3 regions of the Effusibacillus consociatus genome follow, and region 3 is predicted to be linked to each of the others. Evidence: riboswitches for the same ligand, from Rfam matches in the RefSeq annotation. Region 3 holds a riboswitch; each other region holds the start of a gene.
The links. Region 3 has a riboswitch for cyclic di-GMP ahead of ACFO8Q_RS17965 (EAL domain-containing protein). Riboswitches for the same ligand answer to the same signal wherever they lie in the genome.

Region 1: linked by a shared signal. The riboswitch ahead of ACFO8Q_RS11725 (DUF5317 domain-containing protein) and the one ahead of ACFO8Q_RS17965 (EAL domain-containing protein) in region 3 are both predicted to bind cyclic di-GMP.
Region 2: linked by a shared signal. The riboswitch ahead of ACFO8Q_RS09680 (hypothetical protein) and the one ahead of ACFO8Q_RS17965 (EAL domain-containing protein) in region 3 are both predicted to bind cyclic di-GMP.

The regions. Positions count from the first base shown of each region.
Region 1 covers NZ_JBHSHC010000096.1:51,985-55,262, reverse strand. Annotated here, with positions in the region: gene ACFO8Q_RS11730 (HD domain-containing phosphohydrolase) at 1-1,257, opposite strand, end outside; gene ACFO8Q_RS11725 (DUF5317 domain-containing protein) at 1,254-1,781, opposite strand; cyclic di-GMP riboswitch class I at 1,951-2,039, opposite strand; gene ACFO8Q_RS11720 (STAS domain-containing protein) at 2,118-2,429, opposite strand; gene ACFO8Q_RS11715 (flagellar assembly protein A) at 2,446-3,278, opposite strand, start outside.
Region 2 covers NZ_JBHSHC010000080.1:23,197-26,474, forward strand. Annotated here, with positions in the region: gene ACFO8Q_RS09675 (long-chain-fatty-acid--CoA ligase) at 1-312, opposite strand, end outside; gene ACFO8Q_RS09680 (hypothetical protein) at 446-1,318, opposite strand; cyclic di-GMP riboswitch class I at 1,382-1,475, opposite strand; gene ACFO8Q_RS09685 (HD domain-containing protein) at 1,664-2,242, opposite strand; gene ACFO8Q_RS09690 (YktB family protein) at 2,334-2,954, opposite strand; gene ACFO8Q_RS09695 (glycosyltransferase family protein) at 2,989-3,278, opposite strand, start outside.
Region 3 covers NZ_JBHSHC010000120.1:9,647-12,924, reverse strand. Annotated here, with positions in the region: gene ACFO8Q_RS17970 (fumarate hydratase) at 1-1,102, opposite strand, end outside; gene ACFO8Q_RS17965 (EAL domain-containing protein) at 1,242-2,006, opposite strand; cyclic di-GMP riboswitch class II at 2,063-2,147, opposite strand; gene ACFO8Q_RS17960 (glycosyltransferase family 4 protein) at 2,506-3,278, shown strand, end outside.

The sequences.
Region 1 (3,278 bases), on a different contig from region 3:
AGTTTCAATCGATTCGTCCATTTGTGAGTGACTTTCATACGACAGATTTTCACGAATATAAGAAATGGTGGATATATCAATCTTTGCCGTCAGCAGCGGATCCAAAACCGTTCCGCTCATCTCTTGGAGCAATTGATAAACGGTAGTATCGTCCCTGTGTCGGGTCATAATATGGTCAAGTTGATTGCATAAAGAAAGTATTCGTGACTCGAATGGAATGTCGTTTTCTTTCAGTCCACTTGGAAACCCTTTCCCATCCCACTGTTCGTGGTGGTAAAGAATCCAATCAGCAAACTTGTCATTTGGGAAGGTGGACCGTACAATCTCTGCCCCTTTTTCGCAATGACTCTGATACTCTTTTTCCTCAGAGAGAGTCAGAGCTCCCCTTTTCCGAAAAACGTGTGATGGCAAGAGGGATTTACCGATATCATGGATTATTGCCATTTGAATGAGGTTATGTTTCTTGTTTTTGGGATACCCCAAATCCTCAATAAGCATGTCGCAAATTAAGCCAACTCTTGCCCCATGGCCCGCCAGGGACGGAGTTATTCGATTTTCCAGCAGGCGTATGAATTCATTTGAAGTGTGTTGCCGTATCGTAATTTGATTAATGAATTGGGTAGAAAAGAAAATAATTATTAAAAGGAAAAACGCAGTATATAGCAGTTCTACTACCAGCTGAGTTAGATCAGGGACAAACAGAAAGCGTGGTATAACGATCACACATACAAAAACCGGTACAATCAGCTCCCGTAATTTGTCCGTAAAGTGATGAAAGATAGGTGTACCCATCAAAGATTTTCCAATTCCGGCTAATAAAAGCGTGTTTAGCACGTCGAACGTACTGGCTGTAAGCCACACGGAAACAAAGATACTTAAATCATCAGTCAACTGAATAACGACTGATGATATGGATGCACAGATAAAATACATTCCGATTGTCACAAAATAACGAAACCAATTGATCTTTCGAACGGAGCGGTATCTTTTCAAAAACGCGAAAAATATGCTTATGGTTATTGAAATAATTGAAGCGGTTAAACCAATGTGATACAGAAGTAACAGACTTCCGATCGTACCCGCTGCGTATTCATCGCCACTTGGAAGTTTAATCGGAAAAAGATCTAATACAACTATCAAACCGGTAATAAGTAAAAGCACCGGCCAGTGGTCAGTTTGGTGAATATAAATCGCATGGAACAGAGCATAGATACCTATCAAAAAAAGAGAACCAGTATACCAATTCAGATCTCTCATGAGGTATAACTCCTCTTCTGCGAATTCCTTACAAGGAAGACAAAAATTCCTATCGCCACTAAAACATCACCCGGGCTCCAAACATAATTTGTGCCAACAGGTGTTAAAAATGGTATCCAGTCTCCTAACCACCAAAAAGCCGTATCTTCCATGAGGTAATGACGTGAATCAGCATCAAACCCCGCGTTGTCCAAACCTGATATTTTCATTGCAGCAGCCGATACAGGCATTAGTCCTCCGTGCAGAAGGAGTGCAAGAAAATTAAGTGATGCTCCCCCAAGTATCCACTTTATCCCGGACAGATGGCGATTCCAGAACAAACACACAAGTATTCCCAAAAAGGTAATGTTTAGAATGATCGGGTATTGTTGATTCGTTTTTGCTGCAATAATAGCCAGAAGTATTTGTACGCCTAAAATTCCGATCATTACATAACGAGCTTTTAATTCTATATGAAGAATTGTCATTGGATTTCGCTTTGATAGAAAAGCCGCAACAATTCCGGCAAGGACGACATATGTCATCTTTAACACTCCCCCTCACATAAGACAGAAAGAACTGGGGGTAATCCACCCAGTTCTCCCCGCGAGGAAAATTAGAACCAAGGCTTGCCGATAATTGTCGCAAGCGCCATCGCAGACAGTGCTGCGAGGGTTACGATAGAAGAAATCTTCTTCATCGTGATATCCTCCTTTCGGTAACTGGCTGGCATAGTAGGATCACCTACCTTAGCCCCTGTAGTTTTGCGTCCTTCGGTTTCCCGAAGTTTGCCTTTTTCGCCTTGCTCTAATTCATTTCTACATTTAATTTGTAATTCCTTCTTATAAAGTAAAATTTTTCACGGAAAATATTAATATTCTCTATTGTTCCCCATGCGCCATCAAGTCCTCTAACCCTATAATCGAAAAGATCTCACGAATGTCATCTTGGACGTTTACAATTTCATAGATCAATTCATGTTCATCCAGCATTCGAATCAGATTCAATATGGAACCGATACCGGTTGAATCAATAAAATTGACTTGATTGAAATCAATATGAACGGTAGTAACGGATGACAAATCAATTTCAGCAATCATCCTCTCGAAAATATCCACCCCGCTAACGTCCAACGCGCCCTGCAGATCGATTTGCAGATTTTTGTTTTCAATCGCCGTTTTTGCTTGAAACATTGTTTTCCCCCCTAGCCTATCTAAGAACCAGGCTGCCCTGGTCATTTATTCTCATAAATACAGATGATTCCTCATGTATAAACTTTTTGGTCAGCTGAGCGATCCGGATCATCGTATCAGGCCATACCTGGTCAGCCTGAACATACCCGTCAGAATTTGTAACCCAAACAACTGCGGAACTTCCACTGATCGATCCAATCTCTTTTACTTTTACGAAATGCCCAGCTTCAACTTGCCCTCCACGCAGTTGCTCCTTTACCCGAACTGTCCCCTTTGCCTGAATATTCGACCCATAACAAAATCGCTCCACTTCCACATCCCAAGCAGAAATCACTTTACTGTTTGTCAGACTTTGTACGTTGATGTTCATCTTTTTATTCGAGTCAAACTCAGCGGCGAAAATTATAGATTCCATTCGGGCAACAAGCGATTCCATCTGTCCCAAGTCGGAAACCAGGGGATGAAAATAGAGAAAAGCTTTTTCCAAAAAATCGACAATCAGTTGCATCTCAGAATCAAAGATTTCCTTGTCGTTTTTGGCAAACCCGCTTATTTTACGAATATGCGAAGGCAATTCTTTGAACTTGACTTCAGTGAGAAGTTTGATTAAGGGCTGCAATCCCATCTTGGCAATATCCTGGCGGGAAAACGATTTGTTTGATTCAAGTTGCCGAATCGCATTGATTAACTGAATGATTAACTCATATGTTGATTTAAAATGCGGGAGCATGTTATCCCACACAAGATTGGAGTACCCGCAAATAATTGTCGATCCTGTCACTGCTCCATTGATAACCGAATCACCGCCGGTACGAACGGTTGCATTCGAGACTCTCCCCAGTATATGCA
Region 2 (3,278 bases), on a different contig from region 3:
ATAATGCTCAATCTCCCGTTCAACCGACATCGGGTTGACTTGGACCACGATCCCACCCGCCATTAAAACTCCATAATAAGCGATTACGTATTGGGGACAATTTGGCAGCATAATCGCCACCCGGTCTCCTTTTTGAATTCCGGCTTCAGAAAGACCTGCGGCAAACCGGCTCGCGTACCCGAATAAAGTCTGGTAGTTGAGTTCCTGACCGTAAAAACAAACTGCATTACGTTCAGGAAAGCGCTTACATGTTTGCTCAAAAACTTCTGTCATTGTCAGATTCATAATGTCCAGTTCTTCTTGTATTTCCATCGTGATCCCCCACTTCACATACTCTTGTGAAAAATCGCTTAATTCTATAAATTGTATTTCTTTATCAAGCGGGAAGATTCCTTCTTTTCAACTTGAAACTTTTTGTAAAAAAATCGGGTCACCAGAACCCGACTTATCCTTCTGTTCCCATTAGGCGATAAATTCTCTGTCGGCAGCCTTCCACTTCCACCGTTCGTCCCATCTTGAGAAACAAATGAGCCAGCACATCCAAAACTTCTATTTCCAAAGCTTGCAGCTGCCTTTGATGACAGATCATCAACGCTTGTTTCGAACGGTAAACCGCTCCGTGCAAATCGTCATGTCCAATTAATACGAGAGACAATTCAAGCAGCGTTTTCACCTGCTTAGCTGCCGCCCCCTGCTCACGATAGATTTCACTTGCCATCACCAGGGCAGCCACTGATTCTTCAGTTCGCCCCTGCTTATACAGGATTCTCGCATAAACCTGCCAAATCTGGGCTATTCCGATCGGATCATCTGAGAGTGTAGACTCGGCCAGTGCGAGCACACACCGGTCGGCCGCTTGTTCATATTGAGTAAGTTCGAGCGAGCAGATCGCAATCAACAAATCTGCAAACGCGATTTTCTGTTCGACTCCGCAGCGACTGTATTCACTACGGGCAATCATGGCCATGTTCCGGGCCTGCAGTAAACTTCCAATCCGGTAATATGCCATAGACAAGAGTAAAAATAACGTGCTTCTCGCATCCCCTTTTAAATCACTTGCTTCCAGCAATTCCTGCTCAAGTTCTGCCAAAGCTTGTTTGTACGGGTAAGCGCGAACCGAAGAGGCATTCAGTCCGCCTGCCCGCTTCTCGGCCAATTCCAGAACTTGCTGTTTCATGGATTCAAACAGAACCAGAAGCTCAAGAATGGACTCTTGCTCCCGCTTTAAGCAATCGAGCACCTCCGCAAACAACGAATCGAACGACGTTTGAGCGTCATACCCGACCGAAACTGAGTGCACAGGGATCTGAAAACTCATTTGACACACCCCATTTTTTGTTAAAAATCTGCCTCCAGGGCAGACACGAAGGTGTGCTACCACTGTGGCGGCTCGGCTGCCATAAGAAGCGAAATTCCCTTCCCTTAGGCCCGCAGCTTTGCGTCATCGCCTTTCGACGATTTTGCCCTTTTCATCAGCGTTAGAGTCAAAAGTGTTAGTGTCAAACCCTCTCTTCAAAAATGATTACTTAACGATCACAAGTTTACATTTAATTGTTACTACAGCCGCAAACTAAATTCCTCTAACAAAATTAAAAATGCGTCAAAAGTCCCGGTGCCTTGAGGGAGTTCGACGCATTTCGACAACAATGAATCCAAATACCTGTTATGCTTCTTGTGCCATCCCACGCAATCCTAATTCATCCGCCCTTCCTTGCAGGGCCCGAATCACAAACTGGATATGCTCGTCCAGGTCAACTCCGAGTTCTTCGGCTCCCTTGAACACATCATCCCGCGAGACCCCTTTTGCGAAAGCTTTATCTTTCAACTTCTTCTTTACCGCTTTCACATCCACATCCAAGACGCTTTTGCTTGGCCGCACCAATGCAACAGCTGTCACGAAACCGGACAACTCATCGACTGCAAACAAAGTCTTGTCCATAAGTGATTCTCTTGCAACACCGCTGTACTCAGCATGGGACAGAACCGCGTGAACTACGTCTTCCGGATACCCCAGTGTCCGAAGTATTTCACAGCCCTTAAACGGATGCTCTTCGGGAGTCGGGTATTTCTCATAATCAAAATCATGCAGGAGTCCAACGATTCCCCACTTCTCCACATCTTCCCCGTATTTCTCCGCATAGGCCCGCATGGAGGTTTCAACCGCCAGCGCGTGTTTGAGCAAACTTTGACTCTTGGTATACTCATTCAGAAGCTTCCAGGCATCTTCTCTCGTGAATTGCATTTCCCTACCTCCGTAATATCGCCCATTAAAGTGACGGGAAGCTTCGTAGCTTATTCCGAGTACTTTAATGGGGACCCACAAAATAATAGCATCAACGTTGTAATAATGTATAAAGGGGACCTAGTTCAAACATTGTTTTCCGTGCTTTATCCAGAAACGCCTCTCCCGACATCGCAATCGCTTGTGCTTTCGGAATCTCGATTCCTACCAGCAGTTCACCGTTTTTGTTTTGAATCAGTTTTTTGGTAAAGATGTCGATCTTTTCATCCATTTCCGGATGGGGCACCGATTTTGGCTTGATGTGATCGTCATACCAAAGCATATGCTCCGGAATTTCCCGTTTTAACGAAGACCATTCACGGGCCAACTGTTCCCCGAACTCTTTCTTGTTGACACATTCGTAGATAATGGCGAATTGCACAAATGCATGTGTGGCCCACATTCCCACCTGAAAATGGGGCATCATTTTATACCCTCGCGGATTGGTTGCAAAGCTCACCCAAGAATCATTCGGCGGATTTGTTTTCCGTCTGGCGTGCTTTGCAACATGAACATAAAATTCTTCCCCATAGCGGGCGGATAAATCAGGCGCCAAAGCGCTCCCGATCGCTTCAAATTTCGGACGAACCCGCGCTTTCAGCGCTTCCATTCTTGGTTCAAGTCCTTCCACTTCAAATACGGCAAAATCCTCCTCTTTCCATCCGACAAACATCGCTCTCGTCCTTTCCCATTTTCACCAATCGACTTTATGCTTTACTTGTGTTTTCAAACAGTCGGGCCAACTCATCAGCCACCGATTTTGCTGTAAACATGTCTGTATCGTTTGTTTCGGCACGCTGCCGATACTGTTCACATTCCCGAACCATTCGAATCAGCTCGGACGCAATCCGTTCGGAATCCCGCGGATCTACCACGGGAAACCCATAGTTGCGAATCAGGGAACCGGTGGTTCCTTGTTCGGACGTTATTCCCATAATCGGCTTTCGTGCACCGAAATAATCAATTAACTTGGAGGGAAGAAAAATATTCACATCGC
Region 3 (3,278 bases):
TACCGCCGTTTAAATCCACCGGAGAATCATGATCCATCATGTACTTATGGAATGCATCCCGACCAGTGTGCATCGCACCGTTGATAATCACCACATCTCCGACTTTGAGACTGCGAATTTGTTCTTCCGTAATTGGTGCCTGAAGAACCACTTGACGGCTCTCGTTGGAAGCGGCCACTTCTTCCACAACAGTCTCTTCAGCCAGATCCTCCTTATAGATCCAGTTCTCGATTGCCCCTGTAGTTGGGTTAATCACAACCCCTTGACGTCTGAACGCCCAACAGTTATACGCTACAGAAACAAAGAATGAGGCTGGAAGACGGTTCATAACACCTACTTTGCAGCCTAAAAGGGATACGTTTCCGCCAAATCCCATAGTTCCGATGGACAGCTTGTTTGCATTTTCCATCACGTATTCTTCCAGCTTGCGAAGATCCTCGTTAGGGTTTACATCATTCACTTTACGGAATAATTGTTCTTTCGCGAGTGCATATCCGGATGTACGGTCACCGCCAATGCCTACTCCGATAAAACCGGCAGAACAACCCTGTCCTTGAGCCTGATAAACAGCGTGCATAATGCATTTTCGAATACCGTCCAGATCCCGTCCGGCTTTTCCTAAACCTTCGAGTTCACAAGGCAAGGAGTATTGGATGTTTTTGTTCTCACAACCTCCGCCTTTAAGAATCAAACGCACATCAATGTAATCCTTTTCCCATTGTTCAAAATGAATTACAGGCGTACCCGGTCCCAGATTATCGCCAGAATTTTTGCCTGTTAACGAATCCACCGAGTTGGGACGCAGCTTCCCGAGCTTGGTCGCTTCCGCTATCGCTTGAAGAATTGCTTTTTTCATCTCGATTTGATTGGCTCCAACCGGACAGTGAATATGGAATGTCGGCATACCGGTATCCTGACAAATCGGGCCTTCCTCTTCCTCCGCCATTTTGATGTTTTTCGCAATGGTAGAAAGAGCCAGGGCAGACCGAGTCCCCATTTCCTCCCGCACGCGAGCAGCAGCAATCATTTGTCTGACATCGGTCGGCAAGTTCGTAGAAGTATCAATAATGAGCTTAAGCATGCTTTCTTTAAACTGTTCCATGTTCGACCCCACTCCCTGTTTATTTACCTAGCTTCTATTATAAAGATTCGCTAGAGTTGCATCAAAATTTATTCACCTCTACCAGTATAAAAGAAAAAGGACACCCGGGGTATCCTTTTTCAAAAGTTAGCAATCACTTCTAAACGATTTTGTGCCCGAATCCTCTTTTCCAGTCTTCAACAGGAACTTTATCAATGGCGCAAGGACGGGAAAAATAATAACCCTGCCCATATTCAATTCCCATCTCACGCAGTTTTTTCAAATCCTCCGGGGTTTCGATTCCTTCTGCAATCACCTGCATATTCAAATCATCACCGATTTTCTTAAAGTTTTCAATCATAATGATCTTTGTTCCGGTTTTGTGAAGATTGACTACAATTTCCATGCAAATCTTTACAAAATGAGGCTTCATGATCATCAATTCCACCATATTCGAATTGCCTTTTCCCAAATCATCCATGGCAATCGCAAAACCTTCCTTATCTGCAAACGAACGCCACGCAAAACCTGAAGGCATATGCTCGGTAACTTCCAAGACTACTTGGGCTTCTCCTATGGAATCCAATAATTTGACTGCCTGCTCCAGCGTTTCGATAGAGACATCCGCTTCCATATTGAAGAAGATCCCTTTTGGGATAAACGGCTTCAAAATCTCGACGCTTTGAATAAGCTTCTTGCAGGATAACAAGGTGAGTTGTTGCAGTACCCCGTACTGGCGGGCCAACCGAAACATCTCGTCAGGAAAGAGCACGCCTCCGGGAGCACGGCTTAATATTTCAACGGCCTCCACTTTGCCTGTGTGAAGATTTACGATAGGCTGAACAGCTAATTCAAGTGTTTCATTATACAACATAGCAAATAATAATGTCGGTTTTAAATCCTTCGGTATGGATTCCTGCTGCATGCCGCACCTCGCCTGCCGCTGCTTATTCAAAATCAAAAAGCCAATTCACAGAATTCCTATGAACTGGCCGGTTGCACTAGTTGCTCCAGATCACCCAAGTGCCCAAATACAAGTGATCATTCTTCGCTTGCCATATGATTGTATATACAGCCAGTTTATAGGATCAATTCGATTATTTCAAGATAATATGGTCATTCGATTGCAATTCAGGTATTGCTCCCCCTTACTCATTAGTTCGCTTATTGCTGATGATATTCCTGTCGGATTTCGACGAATTGTGCAAAACTCCTTGCGAGGTCACACAAAAAACCTCCGTGAATAATTTAAAGTAAGGTCCGGCCGTTAGCCAGAATTCTAATGAGAGTACCAAAGGATACGAGCGTTTAATCGCCTATGGAGTTAGTAGCCTAGTCCCCTTAAAACCCCGTTGAATATAATAAATCAAAAAATTTGCTGCTGTATGAAAGTCCATTTTGGCCAACGGGAAGGGGTGTAAAAGTTGAAAATTTTAATAGCCAGCTCTTTTCTCCTCCCCTCTGTCGGAGGGCTTTGGAACTATGTTGAACAGTTAACACGGGGGCTTAGACGTTCGGGGCACGAAGCAGATATTTTGGCGCGTGATCCACACTCTGAAAATTACTACATTCTAAATCAAGGGGATATCCTTGAAGCAACAATAGTAAGAGGTGTGGTTAGGCCGAAGATAACCAGCTTTTTTTTACGGCAGATATCTGACATGGATCCGTGGATCAACGAAAGAGAGATCGAACGTTACAGTTTGGAACTGGCTTCAAGTTATTTTAATTTGCGCAAATATGACTTAATTCATACACAAGATATAATCGCCACGACAGCTCTATCCCGAGTAAAACCGGGGAACACACCGCTAATCGCCACTATACATGGATGTCTGCTGGATGAATACATGGATAAACACATGATACGGGGCAAAAATACGTTGTCCTACCATTACGGTATTGCTCAAGAATATTACGGTATCACATCCAGTAATATTACCATTGTGCCTTCAGTTTGGTTCAAAAATTATTTAAAAAGAAAGTTCGGTATTCCCGATCATCATTTGACAGTAGTCTATAATGGCATGGATACGGAATTGTTTCGAAACAGAATGAAAAATACGGAGAGCATGTTGAATCCCCCGGACAAATATATCATTGCTTGCACTGCCAGACTGTCCCCCGAAAAGGGTCATATTTACTTGTTGGAGGCACTTGGGAAACTTAAAAAAGAAAGAAATGATTGGGTGTGCTG